DNA from 4 places in the Flammeovirga agarivorans genome. Region 1 is predicted to be linked to each of the others. Evidence: riboswitches for the same ligand, from Rfam matches in the RefSeq annotation. Region 1 holds a riboswitch; each other region holds the start of a gene.
What was found. A riboswitch is a leader RNA that binds a small molecule or an ion and turns the genes downstream of it on or off. The one in region 1 is predicted to bind cobalamin.
Positions count from the first base shown of each region.

Region 2: it holds a riboswitch for cobalamin, as region 1 does, so the genes downstream of both, HGP29_RS20845 (InlB B-repeat-containing protein) here and HGP29_RS12125 (ABC transporter substrate-binding protein) in region 1, are expected to answer to the same signal.
Region 3: it holds a riboswitch for cobalamin, as region 1 does, so the genes downstream of both, HGP29_RS17355 ((2Fe-2S) ferredoxin domain-containing protein) here and HGP29_RS12125 (ABC transporter substrate-binding protein) in region 1, are expected to answer to the same signal.
Region 4: it holds a riboswitch for cobalamin, as region 1 does, so the genes downstream of both, HGP29_RS22035 (ribonucleotide-diphosphate reductase subunit beta) here and HGP29_RS12125 (ABC transporter substrate-binding protein) in region 1, are expected to answer to the same signal.

Region 1 covers NZ_JABAIL010000003.1:842,077-846,786, reverse strand. The annotation lists gene HGP29_RS12145 (GNAT family N-acetyltransferase) at 1-94, opposite strand, end outside; gene HGP29_RS12140 (PH domain-containing protein) at 243-617, opposite strand; gene HGP29_RS12135 (MORN repeat-containing protein) at 714-1,925, opposite strand; gene HGP29_RS12130 (N-acetylmuramoyl-L-alanine amidase-like domain-containing protein) at 2,018-2,884, shown strand; cobalamin riboswitch at 2,984-3,169, shown strand; gene HGP29_RS12125 (ABC transporter substrate-binding protein) at 3,189-4,349, shown strand; gene HGP29_RS12120 (TonB-dependent receptor plug domain-containing protein) at 4,352-4,710, shown strand, end outside.
Region 2 covers NZ_JABAIL010000007.1:191,216-195,925, reverse strand. The annotation lists gene HGP29_RS20855 (TonB-dependent receptor plug domain-containing protein) at 1-411, opposite strand, end outside; gene HGP29_RS20850 (PKD domain-containing protein) at 401-1,303, opposite strand; gene HGP29_RS20845 (InlB B-repeat-containing protein) at 1,356-2,732, opposite strand; cobalamin riboswitch at 2,855-3,029, opposite strand; gene HGP29_RS20840 (Lacal_2735 family protein) at 3,153-3,314, opposite strand; gene HGP29_RS20835 (SDR family NAD(P)-dependent oxidoreductase) at 3,320-4,015, opposite strand; gene HGP29_RS20830 (thiamine-binding protein) at 4,112-4,417, opposite strand; gene HGP29_RS20825 (hypothetical protein) at 4,463-4,710, opposite strand, start outside.
Region 3 covers NZ_JABAIL010000005.1:297,774-302,483, reverse strand. The annotation lists gene HGP29_RS17365 (sirohydrochlorin chelatase) at 1-654, opposite strand, end outside; gene HGP29_RS17360 (Rossmann-fold NAD(P)-binding domain-containing protein) at 661-1,488, opposite strand; gene HGP29_RS17355 ((2Fe-2S) ferredoxin domain-containing protein) at 1,485-2,273, opposite strand; cobalamin riboswitch at 2,409-2,604, opposite strand; gene HGP29_RS17350 (AAA family ATPase) at 2,606-3,145, opposite strand; gene cbiB (adenosylcobinamide-phosphate synthase CbiB) at 3,145-4,083, opposite strand; gene HGP29_RS17340 (pyridoxal phosphate-dependent aminotransferase) at 4,074-4,710, opposite strand, start outside.
Region 4 covers NZ_JABAIL010000008.1:166,431-171,140, forward strand. The annotation lists gene HGP29_RS22030 (BamA/TamA family outer membrane protein) at 1-840, shown strand, start outside; cobalamin riboswitch at 1,281-1,483, shown strand; gene HGP29_RS22035 (ribonucleotide-diphosphate reductase subunit beta) at 1,644-2,621, shown strand; gene HGP29_RS22040 (ribonucleoside-diphosphate reductase subunit alpha) at 2,712-4,400, shown strand; gene HGP29_RS22045 (GbsR/MarR family transcriptional regulator) at 4,690-4,710, shown strand, end outside.

The DNA.
Region 1 (4,710 bases):
CAGCATTTAGTAATTCTTCTTTATGCTCCAGTGTTAAAGGGATTAGTTTCACTAATGCACCTTCTAACTCTGTTTTATTTAACCACTTTTGCATTCTAGGTTGATTTAGTTGGGTGTGTCCAAAAGTTGATTAAAGTTAGACCTAATTTTGTGATACAGAAAATTATTGAAAGTTTTGTTTAGATATATCAATAGAAAAATAAAGGCTACTTAAGTTGATCCCCTCAAGTAACCTTTAGTTATTATAATACTCCTTCAGAAAGTAATTGATATACTTCTTTTACATCCTGATCACTTCCAAACTTAGTTTCTATAGGTTCTGGAATTCTTTTAACCCAGATTTTCAACTCAGAATCAGCATCAAAATTTCCTTTTGTCTCCATAGAGAACTGCTCTATTTGTTTGTAAGGAATAGTTAGAAGTTCCGCTTTCTTTCCTGTGATACCTTGCTTATCGACAATTAAAAGTCTTTTGTTGGTAAAGATCCATTGATCTCTAACTAATTGATAAGCTTTTACAAATTGTTCGTCTGATGATAAAACGAAACCAAACTTTTCTTGAACGTCTTCAATATTAGCATTGGAAACATTACCCATTAAAGTATTAAACAGGCCCATTTAATTAGATTTTTTGGTTATTGATATTATTTGTAAGCAAAAAAAGATGCCTACCCTAAGATAAGCATCTTTTTTTAGAAATAAATCAGAAAGGAATTAATCCTCTTCAACATAATTATACATCTGCTGAGTTTCTTTCTCAATTTCTTTCTTTTCTTCTTTTATTTCGTCCTTGATTTTATACTTGGCTCTTCTAATTTCTTCATCACGCTTTTTCTTTTCCTCACAGGTTCCGGCGTACCAATGTGCCACCCCTGCTTTATAAGCTTGATATGGATTTTTGTAATCCTCTCCATCACAACCACAAACAGGGTCATCTGTGAAATCAAAAGCTACTTTACGATCGTCGTTTTCTTTAATTTCACAAGACATTTTTCTTAATTCTTCAATGTCTCTTGAAGCTAAAGGTAAGCTCGTACGCATTGAACGCGTACATTTTGTAGGGTAATATAACGATTTGTCAAATTGATAAGGTTGAGCATAAATTAGGTATTCCTCATCTTCAAAGTAGACGAAGTCACATGAGCCATACTCAGCGCGCATATATACTTTTCTTTTCGGATATAAAGCACCTTTCCAATATTCTGAAACAATAATCCCTACTCTATCATACCCTTCATCAGTTGTTTCAATTTCAAAAACTTTCCCGACAAATACTGCCTCTGATTCGTTATATGCTTCGGCAACAGATACAGATTCTCTATAACAGTCACATGGCACGTACTCATCATCTCTCCACTCACCTTGTTCTGTATCTCCATTTGGATAAAGCATTATACCTTTTCCATGGCGTTTACCGTTTTTCCATTCACCAATATATTGTGCTCCGTTAGCATACCAGTGTTGGCCTTCTCCATTGACTTGATTATACATCCAAGTACCTTCGTGTCTTTCACCTGAACGAGTAATTAATATACCACGACCATGCATTTTTCCATCAAGAAAACCTCCTTGATATACATCACCATTTGCCCAATTATATACACCGGCGCCAAATGGTTGTCCTTTAGAGAAGTTCCCTTCGTACTTATTGCCATTCGCAAATTTTAAACTTCCTCTACCGTCCATCAAGTCATTTCTCCATTTTCCTTGATAAACCGTTCCATCTTCCCATGTATATGTTCCCATACCATGACGTTGACCATCCCCGTTAAATTGACCAACATATTTATCTTTTTCAGGGTGCTCACTGATTTCTTGTCCTAATACTGACGTAAAATTTATCAGTAAAAAACACAACATAAATCCAAGAGACTTTCTTAACATTCTATTGATATTTTTATAGTTTGATTGCAAGGTAAGTTCCATTGTTCTGATAATTTCAAAGAATTGCCTAAGTTTATATATCAAGAACATTATTGAAGTTAATGCTTCATTCCTGCAAAATGCAAAAAATAAATATGTCAAGACAATTCTTATCAATAATTAGCTTATTATTTATCACTTTTTATTGCCAAGCACAGTTTGTTTGTACAATTCCAAGTACAAAAGCTTTTGAAGATAAGCTCACAACATTAAACCAACTTCCTTTACAAGGGCTTACTTCGAATGAAAAGGCAATCAGTATTGCCAAAACATTTGTAGGTGAACCCTATCTTGAAAAGACCCTCGAAATAAATGAAAAGAGGGAAGACTTAGTCATTAATTATCTAGGTTTTGATTGTACTACCTTTGTAGAATCTGTAGTTGCTTTAACTAAATTGTATTCTGGAGAGGACAATGAAAAATTTAGAAACCTCAATCATTATGCAAGTATCTTAGAATATTTAAGATATAGAGACGGGAGACGAAATGGGTACCCTTCACGATTACATTATTTTACAGAATGGGTAAGAAATAATCAGAAAAAAGGTATTGTTACTGACGTTACGGAGAAAATCGGAGGAACAGTATACGATAAGAAAATCAACTTTATGAGTACTCATATCACTGCGTACAAACAGTTAGTTGGTAATGATTCCGCTTTAGTAGAGGTCAAGAAAATTGAAGATCAAATAAATACAAAGCCACTCTCTCAAATATATATTAAAGAAATAGCTGAGATAGAAAGTAAAATAGAACCTGGAGATATTATTGCTTTGGTTTGTAAAGTAGATGGTTTAGATGTCTCTCATGTCGGTTTTGCAGTAAGATTGGAAGACCACCGTATACATTTATTACATGCCTCACAATCTGGAGGGGAAGTTGAAATCACAAAAAAACCTTTAGCAGAGTGGTTAAAAAATAGCAAATTGAACACCGGGATAACAGTTGCAAGAATCAACTAGTTTGTCTTTTGAATAATAGTATTTCTTGACAAAACTGCTACTGATAATGGATTTGCAAATGATTTTTAATGATCACAGTCATGCTTCATAAATAATCTTTTTAGTTGTATTGTAAATAATCATCTATCATATTTGCATCAAACGAAAGGGAATTTGGTGAGAATCCAAAACAGTCCCCGCTACTGTAATCCTACCTGTAAGGGTTGATGAAAATGCCACTGAGTACACTCGGGAAGGCTCATCTAAAAGGAAAGTCAGGATATCTTTTGTTTGGAAATATTCTTCGGGTGTAAAGTAAAAAGGAATGCAGCTAAACAAGTCACTATATACTATAGTCCTTTCTTTCCTCATCCTATTTTTTGGATGTCAGCAGAAGGAAAACAAACAAACGTCTCAGAAAGAGAATCAAGAGCAAAATATTGGCTCAGTAAAATCGGAAGTGTTACATGCTAAAACTTTTAAGTTAGAGTATAAGGACAATCTTAAATTATTACACTTCATCAATCCTTTTAACGACGGTCAAGAGACATTTGTATTATTACCAAAAGGGAATTCTCTTCCTGATCAATACAAAGGCCATCAAGTTATTTCAATTCCAGTAAAAAATGTAATTACAACGACCACCGCTCAAACTTCTATGATGGAAGAACTTGGAAGTATTGATGCTATTAGGGGGTATGTTGATAAAACCTATATGTATAGCCAAGACATTATTGACCGTATGGAAGAAGGTCGTATTATTTCTGTTGGTTATGATATGGAAGGAAATGCTGAAAAAGTAATCTTAAGTGATGCTGACTTGGTTATGGTTGTAGGAAGCAGTTCAACCTCTTCTAATTCATTCCCTGTTATTCAAAAAGCAGGCATTCCTATCTTAGCCAATACAGATTGGCAAGAAAGTGACTTATTGGGAAGAGCCGAATGGATTAAGGTTTTTGGTGCTCTTCTTAACAAGGAAGCCGAAGCAAATGCTTTGTTTGAAAGCATTACAAAGCAATACAACGAATATAAACATCTAGCTACTCAGGCAAAATCTTCTCCGAAAGTGATTAGTGGTTTACCGTACAAAGGCCTTTGGTCTGTACCTGGTGGAGCCTCTTATTTGGCTAAAGCTTTTCATGATGTTCATGTAGATTATCCTTGGTTCGACAATGATCAAAAAGGTAGTTTACAATTCGACTTAGAAGGCGTTTATGCAAAAGGAAAAGATGCAAAGTATTGGATTAACGTTGGTATGATCAATTCCTTGGAAGAGTTAAAAGGCGTTGACAAGAGGTATGCTGAATTTGATGCATTTACCAACGGAGGAATCTACAACAACAATAATAAAATGAATAAAGCAGCCAATGATTATTGGGGTACAGGAATTTTACACCCAGAAATCATTTTAGCTGACCTTATTAAGATTTTCCATCCGGAACTTCTTCCCGATCACGAATTATACTTCTTTCAAAAAATTAATTAATCATGAGATTAAAAGGTCTAATGGCCGTTTTATTCTTTATCTCCACTTATTGTGTAGGTCAAGAGTATCAGCTTCCTGATCGAGAATTAAAAGAAGTTGAGATCACTGCCAAATCAATGAAGTACTATAGTCAAGGGGCACATATCCAAACCTTTGACAGTACTGAAATGCAATTCTATAATGAAGGTACTCTAGCGACTTTATTAAGAGATAAAGCTTCAGTATATATTCGAGAATATGGTGCTCCAGGGCAACTTTCTAGTATCTCTATTCGTGGTGCATCTCCAGAAAATACTGCGATTGTATGGAATGGCATTAACTTAAATTCTTTGACGTTAGGTCAAACAGATATGTCTACCAT
Region 2 (4,710 bases), on a different contig from region 1:
ATACAATAAACTCGACCCTCCATAGTTTACCGTTACTTCATCTGTAAATGCCACAGGAAATAAGGATAAGTCTACTTGACCTAGCATTGGTGAATTTAAGTTGATCCCATTCCAATATACTTTGGTATGGCTAGCTCCTGTTCCTCTGAAAGACGGTGTTGCAGTTCCACCAGCACCATAACTTTTAATGAAAATGGGAGTATTTAAAGTCAACAACTCCCCTAAAGATGCAGAGAGATTTTCCTGTATTCTTTCTTTATTTATGGTGGTTGACTTAAAACTAATTCTCTCTGTAACTCTTTGTCCAATTACTTCTACTTCATTTAAGACTCTTGCTGTATCAAATGTTTGAGAAAAGGTAGAAGAAGTAAAGAATAGAAAGAGGCCACACAAGAAAAGCTTACTCTTCATCACTTAGTAAAGAAATATCTGCGGCTTTAAATACTTCTGTTGATCTTTCTCCCAACCAACCCGAATTATCAAAAGTTGCTGTATACACTTTTACAAAATCAATTGCGATCAAATGAACAGCTTGTCCATTATCATCAACTGCATTAGAAATATCAAATACATCTGCACTTCTTAGTATTCCTTCATTTTCATATCCTGCATTATCACAATATCCCCATTCGTATTTAGGATTATAATATATGTCCCCTTCTTTTATCACATTAGAGGCTAATAATGTTCCCGAAAATGTAATCTCATCTGTTAAATAACATGTTGGAAACATAGGTTGATCATGATAAGGAATTATTGCTGTCAAATCGAACTCACCTGTTTGCTCTTCTCCATTCCATTCCATTTTATATGGAATAATATGATCATTTTCCGTAGGTCTGTAGTAAGTGATACTCACATTATGCTTTGTCGTTGATGCATTATATTCTGATCCTTTCAGTTCGTACCAAGGCTCATTATCATCAGGGTAGCCATTGTGATTCAAATCTTGACATACCATAACAATTCCAGGTTCACTGGAGTTTTCAAACGAGTTAGCATAAATGGCTATATCATTTCCGTCCTTATTAAGGATCGAGTGATCAAATTTAAAGGTTACCTCTCCTCCAAATGCACCTAATGAGATAAATTGATCTGTATTACCTACAATGTTTTCTGCTGCTTCAAAATCATTTTCTACCTTATTCATAAACTGACCGGGAGCAGGTTTGAAATCTATTACCTCTGAGATATAAGGTTGTGCATCTGGATTATCAATATGTTTATAGCTTGTGTCTTCAATCTCTGAATTATCACACCCAAAAATGAGTATTACTGGAAGTATTTTTAAAATATTTTTCATAATTAGAATCGTTTGGAGGGAATACTTTTACGTATTCCCTCTTAGTTAGTGTTTAGGGTAAGATTGAAGCGTAAACTTGCAATGTATCTTTGTTTAAAACAGAAACTGTTTCACCTTCTACTTGGATAGTGTAGATATATCTATTCTGTTCTAGATGGTCGTCAAATAAAGATGTATCACTTTCGGATAAATTCTCGTATGTGATATTCCCTTGGCCATCCTCCACTCTCTTTTTAATCATTACTTCCTCAGTACCAACAACTACTGATAAACCTTTTTCAGCAGAATAATTCACTTCTCTAACGTTACCTCTAATAATTTCATCGAAAAACTCGATTCCGTAACGCATAGGTGCATTCCATTTTCCACCATCATAAGCAGGAGTTCCCGTTTCATCAAATTCCTCATTTCGCATATATCCAAAACCTAATTGAGGTGATGACATGTAAACATCTTTTACTAGATTAAATACATAAGTACCGCCCATCATTGGGTCATCGCTTGCTACTGATAATGGGAAAGTGAACATTCCGTAGTTTGAATGGCTATATAAGTCTTTTGAGCTATTTTCTTTATTATCAACAAGGTAAACCTCAGTACCCCAAGCCCAACCTCTAGATAGGTAATTGAGTTGAGCTTTTACCATAATATGATCCCCGTTACTTAAACTATTAAAATCATCTCTTGAAATGGTCGCATATTCAAATGTAGTTTCTCCTGCTACGATTTTCCACTTTGCTATTAAAGTAATATCACCATTAACTTTTGAAGTAAAATCATAAAGTTCATCATTTAAAAACCATCCTAGAAACTCATAATCTTCCTTTTGTGGATTTTCAGGTTCAGTTACTTCAGTATCTTCATCGACCGTTACTAATGTCATTTGCTCACCATTATTTGGGTCAAAGGAAACAACATACTGATCAATGACTTCTTCATAAATTGCCGTCAGTTCAATATTAGAAGTTACAGCCTCTCCAAATTTAAATTCAGCACCATCTTCAGACCAGAATTTAAAGATAAACCCTTCTTTTAGTGGGATTTGAGGAGCTTCTAATAGATTATTTTCGATGACAGTAGCTACACTATCTTCTTGTCCATTGTCAAATTTATATGTGACTTGATAAGTGACTTCGATTTCTTCCCATAACGCCGTTAATGTAAAATCATCAACTACTTCTTTTGAAAAATCGTATTCTTGATCATTTTTCGTCCAATATAAAAATTCGTGACCCTCTTTCGTAGGATCCGTTGGCGTAGTCACCTTTTCGCCCGCTAAAACTTCTTGGCTTTCTATTTTTGTACCACCATTACAATCAAAATCAACAGTATATGCAGTGATTGATGCCTCTTCTTTATCACAACTGAATAGTCCAAATAATAAGAGTATTACGAAATAGAATGATTGTCTTGTAAATTGTTTGTTCATCACTTTGCTTTTAATAATAAAAATTAGGTGACAAAACTCTAGGTAAGCTTATATTTCTTCGATAGAGGGGATCTACCAAGTGGTACCATGAAATTTTTCAAACTTTATTCCCGAAGTTTTGTCTAAAAAATAAATGCTTGGTAGGTCTCCTGACTTAGTTCTCACTTTTCGCCTTCTCGTATATTACAATGGCCTATTGAAAAATGACTTTTTGAACTTTTACAGTTGCGGGTACAGTTCTAGATTTTCACTAGATTCCCTGTTATTCCTTGCGGAACCAATGCGAAACAAAAGTGGTGTGGTTTAATTTAATTGAAAGTGATGTTGATCATTATTTAATCTTATTAGTAAATAATATTAAAAAAAGGTTTGCGGTATCTAATAACCACAAACCTTAACATAATACGATATTTAAACCGCTTATAATTTTTCTAATTCTTTTAGCACTTCGTTCGCTTCGTACATTTTAAGATCGCTAGCTTTTCGATCTGTATGCGACAAACGATGTGATTCTTCCAAAAGCTTCTTGTATTTCGCTTCTAGTTTTTCTTTGGGTGATTTCTTTTTAAATAGTCCAAACATGATGATTATAATTTAAGTGTTGATATACCTCCATCCACATGCAAGATTTGTCCTGTCATCCAAGAGGATTGATCCGATAAAAGAAAAGCAGATAATCTTGCAATATCTTCAGCCTCACCAATTCTCTTTAATGGGTGAGTACTGGCATTCGCTTCCTTCTTTGATTCATCACTAAGTAATTTTGATGCCAAAGGAGTATCGGTTAATGATGGTGCTATTGCATTTACTCTAACTTTTGGAGCATATTCTGCTGCCAATGCTTTTGTTAACCCTTCTATCGCACCTTTTGATGCAGCTACTTGAGTATGAAACTTAAAACCTGTCTGCACTGCAACTGTTGAGTACAATACAATGCTCCCTTGTGATTTTCTCAGTTTATTGATCACTGCTTGTAAAACCTTTACGGCTCCGTTGACTTGAAGCTGAAAATCATCAATAAAACTTTGAGGTGTTAATCTTGTAAAAGGCATCAGGTTTATACTACCAGGACAATATGCTACTCCATTTAGTTCATCTGGAAGCTGATCAAAGTTATTGGTCTCCGAAAGTACATCATACTGTTGGTAATGTGTATTTTCGTTCTCAAACGTAGGCATTGTCTTATTATAAGTTGCAAATACTCTATTTCCACTTTCTGCAAGTGTTTTTACTAATGCTTCTCCTATTCCGGATGCCCCTCCTATTATTAGATAATTTTTCATGGTCTACATAAGTGTTACAGAGAATTAACTACCTATGCTCGGAAATGTTTTCAATAAAAAAAGAGAACATCCAATGTTCTCTTCTCTTATTTCAGCCTAAACTTTACCTATTCTTTTCTCAATAGATTCTGTTTTTGCCTTAATCATCCCTGATTTATTTTTATTGTAATCCATGTTCATTACACAATAAATACGGTCAGAGATGGGATCCATAATCTTATAAGCATCGTCTACTACCTTTAATAATTCAGTAACCGTTTCAGCTTCGATTACCGTCCCCATAGGAGAAAACTGATATGTAAGACCAGAGTCTTTAATATGTTGTACTACTTTAGAAACGTATTCTCCAATATGATCACCTTTGTCTATTGGAAAAATAGCAAAATTCATTATTGCACCCATAAATCATTAATTTTTGAAGTTTATGGGTACAAAACTAAGGAATTATTAAGGATGAACAACTGAAGTGGATGCTTTTAAGTTCTCCTCTAATTCTTTATACCAAATCACGAAAAAAGCATCGTATTGATCATCAGATTTCTCTATATTAATTTCATACTCTACTCCCTTATTTTTGGCAAACATCATGGTTGCTTCATCATAAACCAATACAGAATCAAAGGCTACATCAAATTCTTCTTCCATTGATGATTGAAATTGGTCTACTTGTGTTTTATTTAACGTTGTAGGTACCA
Region 3 (4,710 bases), on a different contig from region 1:
ATTAAAATCGTCTACAGTGGCATAGATTCTTTCGAGCAGTACTCCCGTAAAGAAGAAAAAAGGAATAACATAGGTTCGTTTCATACCTAATTTCTCAAACATTGGTAAGGCTTCTGCCGTCGTAGGGTAAGCTGTTCCACTATAGCCAACGGTCGTAAAACCAAACCCCATACCTTCCCAAAGCATGGCAGCTAGTTTGTGTACATCAGAATTCGCATCTGGGTCTGTGGTACCTCTACCAATTACCATCAACCCACATTCTTTTCGGTCAATTGGTGGTAGTAAAGCTTCCTGCTCCTCGATTCTTTTTTTAGATAAATCCAAAAGATAAGAACTTACACCGATGTGTGTTCCCATCTTAATTTCAAGGTCTGGATAATACGATTGGATCGTATTCATCTCATAAGGAATATCATTTTTAGCATGTGAGCCCGCAAAAAGAATTACAGGTAATGCATAAATTACCCTTACTCCTTTTTCGTACAACCGTTCTACTGCAGCCTCATATAAAGGGTGGCTAAACTCTAAAAAACCATAGTCTACTTCATATTCATTTTCGTACCTATTTTTTAACAAGGCGACGAGTTTTTTGAAAGCATCGGTTCCCGTTTTTCTTCTAGACCCATGGCCACATAATAATATTCCTTCTTTCATTGTCTTTTATATTTTCACCTCTTCATTGAAGTAGGCTTGAGGATCATCATATATATATTCAAAGGATAACAATCGCTTTGATTTACTATTATCAATCAGTTTAAAAGCAAAACTCTTACTGTCTCTAAAAATGGGTAGAGGTAACCCTAAGGTTACTGCAGCATTTGTATATAAATCCCTTCGAATAGGATGAAGGTCTGCACAGCCGTTAATCACTTCCCCAAAAAGGTCCTGATCAATCACCTCTACAATCAGATTTATCGCATCGGTTTGATGGATAACATTGACTGGCACATTTGGATTTTTCAAGACCCTATTTTCCCTTAGTAGCTGAGATGGATGACGTCCTCCTCCAATTAAACCTGCCATTCGGACAGCTGTCAATTGTTTTCCGAAATGTTGTCGTAATACTTTTTCTGCTTGATATATATTTTTTCCTCCAATAGTTTCTGGAGTAAAATGATCTGATTCTTGAATAGATTGATTGGTATTTGGATAGACAGAAGTGGAACTTACAAAGATGACTTTTTGATGAGCAGGTGTATGTTTTATCAGTTGTTCAATTTGTTTGACATACACTCCATTTTGATCTCTCCGGTCAGCAGGAGGAAAACAAATAATTAAAACATCAGATGAATTGATAAAATCACTCCAGCATCCATGAATTTTATCTTCTTCTATTTTAATCAGTGAAATTTGTTCTGAAGGTTCAAAAGCGAGTAGTTCTTCTTTTGAGGCAACACTACCTCTCACATCAAACCCTCTATTTTTTAAACAATTGGCTAATGGTTTTCCTAACCAACCTACTCCAACAATAGTCACCTTTCTTTTCATACTGTTTCCAATTTTATTCCTTTTAATTGTACTTCTAAACAGTATTGCCAAGCATGGTTTTCAAGCCAAATTAGCCCAAGTTCTTCACCAAATTTATTTTTTAGTCGAATCCCTTTTTTTAAGGAGTCCAACTGTTCAAAATATTCAACTACTGCAATTCTCTTTTTGACTAAATCTTGATTTTTTTGATCAATTGGAGCGATAATCAACTCTATCGTTTCCTCTGCCAATTCTAGTTCAAGAGTATACTTTTGACTGTAATTGACATTTTTAATTTCACTAAATGAAAATGATGTTCGATTAGCAAGAGAAAGCGTAGAATATGGACTATTTTCCGATAAATAGAGAAAAAGTGGATAGGTATATTGATCAGAGGCAAAGCCTTTTGTTATTCGGCATTCTCCAAGTTCTGAGTCCATCTTTATAGAAAATGGTTTTGGAGTAAAAGCACCTCTTTCTTTCTCCGATTTTATCTCAGACCATTCATCTTGATAGAGTAAATAGTCTTCAACGGGTTTTTGGTGTTCTAGATGGCTTTTAATAATTTCTAAGCCCTTTTGTGGAGTAAGATCTTTGTACCAATAGTTGGGTTGAACAATACATGTTGGAGCATCCTCACACCGGCCATTACATCTGGTTTTGATCGTATGAGTACTGTCCCATTGTCCGCTATTTCTAAGGTAAGCTCTTACATTTCGTACTACTTCCTCAGAACCTGCTTTTTGGCAAGATCCACCATCACAAAATAAAAAAATCTGTTGAGTCTCAGCAATGTTTTTCCCCATGATTCAGATTGTTTGATGAATAGCAACAATTGGGGATAATAGAATGACAATCTGTTTATTGTTAGCAAGTTAGTAAAACTAACAAAGTGTACTAATAGATTGAAGGTCACAACTTTTATTCCCGAAAGTTTGTTTTCTTGTTTGCAAAAAAAAGTAGGTATTCTGACTTGCTTTCTTCTGTTACTCCTTCCCATTTATCTTAACAGTGGCTCATTGTAACAAAATTGTTTTCGAAAGAAAACGAAAGTTTACAGCTGCGGGTACAGTTTTGGATTCACACCAAATTCCCTTTTCATTCCAACATTAGGAACTCCTTTTCAGCAGTGGCAAATTTACTTAATTTTAGTTGGTAAGCAAACCTTGTTAAGAACAAAGTCTAAACGGCTCTGTACTGATGTAAATGGTAAATAAACTATCTCAAATCCATAATCCAGATAAGTTTTCTCTAAAACAGGTGATAATTGCTGCTGATAAGAAAATGATTCTGGCCTTTGAGGATCTTTGGTATATATTTCTTTCCAAGGAAGTGCAAAAAACACCTCTTTTTTATAATATCGATGGAAAGGAAACGATGTTAAGTAATCAGGAACTGGTTTCTCCTGAAACCGAAGGTAGGCAATGGTATCAATAATACTTCTATCACAAAAAATTGCTTCGGAATATTCTCTTAAATGATCTAATTTTTTTTGAAAAACTAGTTCACTAAACCGCTCTACGTTTTTCCATGGCATTCCTTCCCTTCCATACTTCTGTTCATCTATTATCACCTGACGCGAGGCTTCGGGCATTGTTAATACACCTGACCTTTCAATCGTATTAATCAAGGTCGTTTTTCCTGTACCTGCTGCTCCTGAGATGATAGAAATACTCATTAGTAGACTTGTATTAAAATGAGATAAAAAGCAATGAGTAAAACGAAAAACCAACTAGTACTATAGTTGATATTTGCTACTTTATAAATTTCTTGATGCTGAATAGATCTATGGTTAGTACCGATATATGGTTTCTCTACCAATTTGCCTCCATAAAAATTAGGACCACCAAATCTCACCTTTAGAATATAGGCTAAAGCGGCTTCCGGATAACCCGCATTGGGACTACTATGTTTTTTTCCTTCAGTGAAAACTGTTGCCAAACCTCCAAACCGAAATGAAACGATCAACATAAAAAAAGCTGTTAGTCGGGCAGGAATATAATTCGCAACATCATCTAGTTTGGCTGCAAATTTCCCAAATTGTTCATAGCGGTCATTTTTATAGCCAATCATAGAATCAAAAGTATTGATCATTTTATAGGCCATTGCTCCGGGAACTCCTAAAATGGTAAAATAGAACAAGGGGGCAATTACACCATCACTTAAGTTTTCAGACATTGTTTCAAGGGTAGCCGTACGAATTTGCTGTTCATTTAATGCTGAAGTATCTCTACCTACAATCCAAGAAAGTCTTTTTCTCCCTGCCTCTAATCCTTCTTTTTCTAATACATTAAAAACTGCAATTCCTTCTTTTACTAATGTTTTATTGGCTAAACAGTAAAACAATAAAATGACACTAAGAAGTATTGATACAATAGTATTTAACTCATCAATATAGCTTAGTACATAGTAAGGAACTACAAATGATAAACTCACTAAAGTAATCGTTAATAAAGCTCCTTTAAAAAACTTATTTTTTCCATTATTTAGACGCTTTTCTCCCTTCGCTATAAGGTTTCCATATCCCACAATAAGGTGTGGCAAAACTCTAGGATCTCCAAAAATTTGATCCAACACAAAGGCAATAATTAAGATGAGTATTGACTTTATATCCATGAAGTAAGTGCTTTAATAATTTGTTTGTTAGCCGTTGGTGATTGTACAGAAAGTCGAATAAACTCTCCTTCTAAACTAGTAAAGTTGGTAGCGTCCCTTATCAAAATTCCTTTGCTAATTAAGACGTTCTTTAATTCACTTGCCTTTCCTTTTAATAATTTAACCAAGAAGTAAGACGTGTTAGTTTCTTGTACCTCTATATGATCAATCACTCTTAATTGATCTTGAAAAAATATCCGTTCTTTTAATAGACTTTCAATATCAAAAATCAGTTGGTCATAATTCTCAAAAAGGTATTTTCCTGTTTGAATAGCCAACCCGTTAACACTCCATGGAATACGAATCGCTTTTAATTTCTCAACCATAGAAGCATCAGAAATAATATAGCCTAAACGAAGCCCAGGAATTGTAAATGTTTTGGTTAGCGATCGTACAACAATTAAGTTTTTATGCTTTTCTACTAAAGGTAAAACTGATTTTGTAGCTTTTGTAAACTCAATATATGCCTCATCTATCACAAAAGTTGATGTAGGGTTTTCCGTTATAAAGTATTCTAATTCAGCAAAGGAAAATACACTTCCTGTTGGGTTATTGGGATTGCAAATAAATACAAGGTCCGTATTAAAC
Region 4 (4,710 bases), on a different contig from region 1:
ATTTTTACCAAAGATGAAAACTGGTTATTCGAAGGGACATGGGAGTACGCTAAATACCCAGAGAAATATTACGGTATTGGAGGGGACACTCCGAATAGCAATGAACAGTTGATGGATTGGACTAAAGTTGATTTTAGACAACAGTTTCTGAAAAAAATTAGAGACAAGATGTTTTTTGGTCTTCAATACAGATACGCTAATTTTTGGGATATAAGTGTTGGACCAAGAGAGGATGGAAGTTATGGTGATGTCTCTGAAATACCTGGGTCTGCAGGTGGTTCACTTTCAGGATTAGGATTTGTGTACAAATGGGACACAAGAGACCTTGTATTGACACCTTCTGGCGGGCATTATATTGAAGCTAAAATCGAAACCTATAACTCTTTTTTAGGAAGCGATTATAAATTCGAACGTATTTACTTGGATGCAAGAAAGTACTTTGATGTGAGTAGAGAGAAGGAAGGAAAAACAGTATTAGCTTTTCAGGGTATTTACAACTCAACATATGGTGATGTTCCTTTTAGAGAAATGGCACTTATGGGAGGTTTGAATATGATGAGAGGTGTCTATGAAGGTAGATATAGAGATAATAATATGATCGCCTTTCAAGCAGAAGTAAGGCAGCACATGTTCTGGAGATTAGGAATGACAGCCTTTGTTGCAACTGCTAACGTTTATGAAAATAGCAGTGATTTTAATTTTTCAGAAACTAAACTTTCGGGAGGTGTTGGTGTAAGGTTACTGATTAATGAAGAAGATAAAGCATCACTAAGAGCGGACTATGGAATTGGCCCTGATGGAAGCTCCGGAATTTATCTAACTTTTGGTGAAGCTTTTTAAGATGACATCATTATTATTTTTTGAATAAAAAATCAAGACAATAACTCTGTTTGTTTGAAATTTACAAACAGTCATTAAGCTCATTTTTAATAAAAGGTGAATCATGAAAAAAAATCTTTTATTAAAAATGAGCTTTTTTTTCATGATACAATCCAAATTTAATTTTGTATATAGTCGTTATGTGATCTCTGAAAACAAATCCTGATTTATTGTGTTATATATTATATTTTTTTTTGAACAAGTAATACAAAAAATGTTTCATTGATTGGGACAGGTGTTACTTTTTGAAATATTAGAATAGTACAATTATTAATAGATAGTTAGCTCTCTTCTTATTAGCGCTAATTTTTGATTCAGTCAAGTAAAAAATGATAAAATTGAGAATATTTTTTTTTATAAAATTACCATCAAAAATGTTTGCAATAATCACGAAAAGGCTATTTATTTGTTAAAACGAAGGTGCTGAAGTGAAGTTGAGAATGCTTCAGTGAAAAGGGAAATAGGTGTAATTCCTATGCTGTTCCCGCAGCTGTAAGTTTTTAGATGAGTTCAATTTTTAACCACTATATCTTTTGGGTATGGGAAGGGAGAATTTCATCACTTGAAAACGAGCCAGAAGACCTGCCATCGTGTGCTTAATTTACCTCCTTCGGGATAAGGGAGAGCAAATCGTTGATCTATCTTCTTTGGATTTTTTCAAAGTTTTAGTCAAAGAGTCTTGTAAAGTAAAATTAGCAAACGTCAAATGTGCGGCAACAAATTAGTTGTCAGTGTTGTTTACATTAAAAACTTTAAATATAACAATGAGTTTACTAGATAAACGTGTAGCTTACAAACCTTTTGAATACCCAAAAGCACAAGAGTTCATTGATGCAATTCATCAGACTTTTTGGATTCACTCAGAAGTGAATTTTGATGCTGATATTCAGCAATTCAAAACAAACTTAAGTGATCATGAGCGTGATGTTATTGGTAATATTTTAAAGACATTTGCACAAACAGAAACAAACGTTCAGGATGATTTCTGGGGTGTGATCGGACAATTTATTCCTAAACCGGAGATTAAAGCAATGGCGATCACTTTTGCAGAAAATGAAGCTAGACATGCATCAGCGTACGCTCGTTTAAACGAATTGTTAGATTTGGATAATTTTGAGGCATTCCTAGAAGATGAAACAGCTATGGAACGTCTTGAAATGTTATCACAAGTGACAGTTGATGCACAAGGAAATGCAAAACCAGAAGATTTACTTCAGTCGATTGCTATTTTCTCTTGTTTCACTGAAAATGTAAACTTATTCTCTCAGTTTGCTATTCTTCTTTCATTCAAAAAATTCAAGAACCAATTAAAAGGTATTGGTAATATCATTAAGTGGTCTGCGAAAGATGAAAACTCACATGCAAGAGCGGGTATGTGGTTATACAACTCAATGATTGCTGAATACCCTGAGTTGAATACTGAAGAATTACAAAACCGTATTTATGAAGCGGCTAAGATTTCTCATGATGTTGAAGTAAGGTTACTTACAGGCATCTTTGAAAATGGGGAGTTTGATTTCTTACCAATCAATCACTTGGTACATTTCATGAGAGATCGTTTAAATAAGAGTTTATCAGAAATTGGTTTAAAGCCAACTTTCGAAGTAGACAAAGAAGTACTTAAAGAAATGCAATGGTTTGATGAGGAAGTATTCGGCCTTGCTCATGATGATTTCTTTGCCGTACGTCCAACAGAATATACAAAGAAAACTCAGTCAGTTACCGCTGACGATTTATTCTAAGCAAAAATACTACAATACAAGGGAGCTGCTATTCTCCCTTGTAATTTCAATTTCTTTCTAAACACCACTACACACCCTCAGTTCTTAATTATGTCTGAAATTACTTTAACTGCTGAAGCATCTAATTTGGAAGCAAGCCCAAAATGGATGACTCATGAAGGATTGCAAACTTTAAATAACGGTTACCTATTAGAAGGTGAAACTGTAAGAGATGCTGTAACAAGAATTGCTAAAGCTGCTGCAACTCGATTAAAAAGACCCGATTTCGAAAAAAGATTCTTTGACGCTATTTGGAATAACTATTTATGTCCTGCTTCACCTGTATGGTCAAATATGGGTACAGAAAGAGGATTACCAATCAGTTGTTTTGGTAGTTATGTGCCTGATAGTATTGCTGGTATCGGTTCTACTTTAGCAGAAGTAATGATGATGTCGAAAATTGGTGGAGGTACTTCTATCAATATGTCTGATGTACGTCCTAGAGGTGCTGAAATTACAAATAATGGTACTTCTAACGGTGTATACCCTTTCTTGGAAATGTTTGATTCAGTAATCAACGGTACAAACCAAGGAAGTACAAGAAGAGGTATGCTTGCTGCTTACCTTGACGTTGAGCATGAAGATATCGACGAATTTCTAACTATTAAAGATGTTGGAAAGACAATTCAAAACATCTTCATGGGTGTAACTGTTTCTGATAACTTTATTCAAAAGGTAAGAGAAGGAGACAGACGTAGCCGTGAGGTTTGGGCAAAAGTGATCAAATCGAGAATTGAAAAAGGCATTCCTTATGTCTTATATAAAGATAACGCGAACAATCAACGTCCAAGATGGTACAAAGATCAAGGGATGGAAATCAAAGCCTCTAACCTTTGTTCTGAGATTATGCTTCCTTCTAATGAAGAAGAATCATTCGTTTGTTGTTTGTCATCATTAAACTTAGTGCGTTATGATGAGTGGAAAGATACTGACTTAGTTGAGACAGCTACTTTCTTCTTAGATGCAGTAATGGAAGAGTTTATTGATAAAGCCAAAGGTATTGATCATATGCAAAGAGCTGTGAACTTTGCTAAAAACCATAGAGCTTTAGGTCTGGGTGTTTTAGGATGGCATAGCTTCTTACAAAAGAAGAAAATTCCTTTTGCTGGTATTGCGGCTGATTCTTGGACAAGAATTATCTTCAAACAAATTAAAGAGCAATCTATCAGAGCTTCAGAAAAGTTAGCGAACGCTTATGGTGAGCCTAAGGTAATGATGGATACAGGTAGAAGAAACTCTACATTGTTAACTATTGCTCCTACAACTTCTAATGCTTTGATTGCTGGTGGATACTCTACTGGTATTGAGCCAATGGCAAGTAACTATTATGTAATGGACTCTGCTAAAGGTGTATTCTCAAGAAAAAATAAGCAGTTAGAAGAGTTGTTAGAAGAAAAAGGATTGAACAATGATGATATCTGGAAACAAATTTTAGCAGATGGTGGTTCAGTACAAAACATCAATGCTTTAACTCCAGAAGAGAAAGAATTGTTTCTTACTTTCAAAGAAATCAACCAGATGGCTATTGTTCGTCAAGCTGCGTTACGTCAACAATTTATTGACCAATCTCAAAGCTTGAACTTGAACTTCCCTCCATCAACACCGGTAAAAGATATTAATGCGGTAATGCTTGAAGCACATGCTTTAGGAGTAAAAACATTATACTACCAAAGAAGTGAAAGTATTTTGAGAGCTCAAATGAATGTCACAGAAGATGTTTGTGTCTCATGTGAGGGTTAATCTCAAATCAAAGATAAATTTAGAAGCTGTTATCCTTTTAGTAGGGTAGCAGCTTTTTTGTTGCTCTTTTTCATAATTATTGCTTTTTATGTTAATACAGTTTAACTGTGTTTCCTTATTTGGAAACTTACCCGTATAATTGTATCATAGTTTCTGAGTAAGGAAACTAAAGTGGTTAAGAGTTTTCAATAAAAGTTTAATGAATAATCTTCTGACTTAAATTGATGTAATTCTCTGAATTATTTGTTTCCTTTGTTGGAAAGTATAAATAGAACAAGATTTATTTACGATGAATAAAGAAGAAATATTA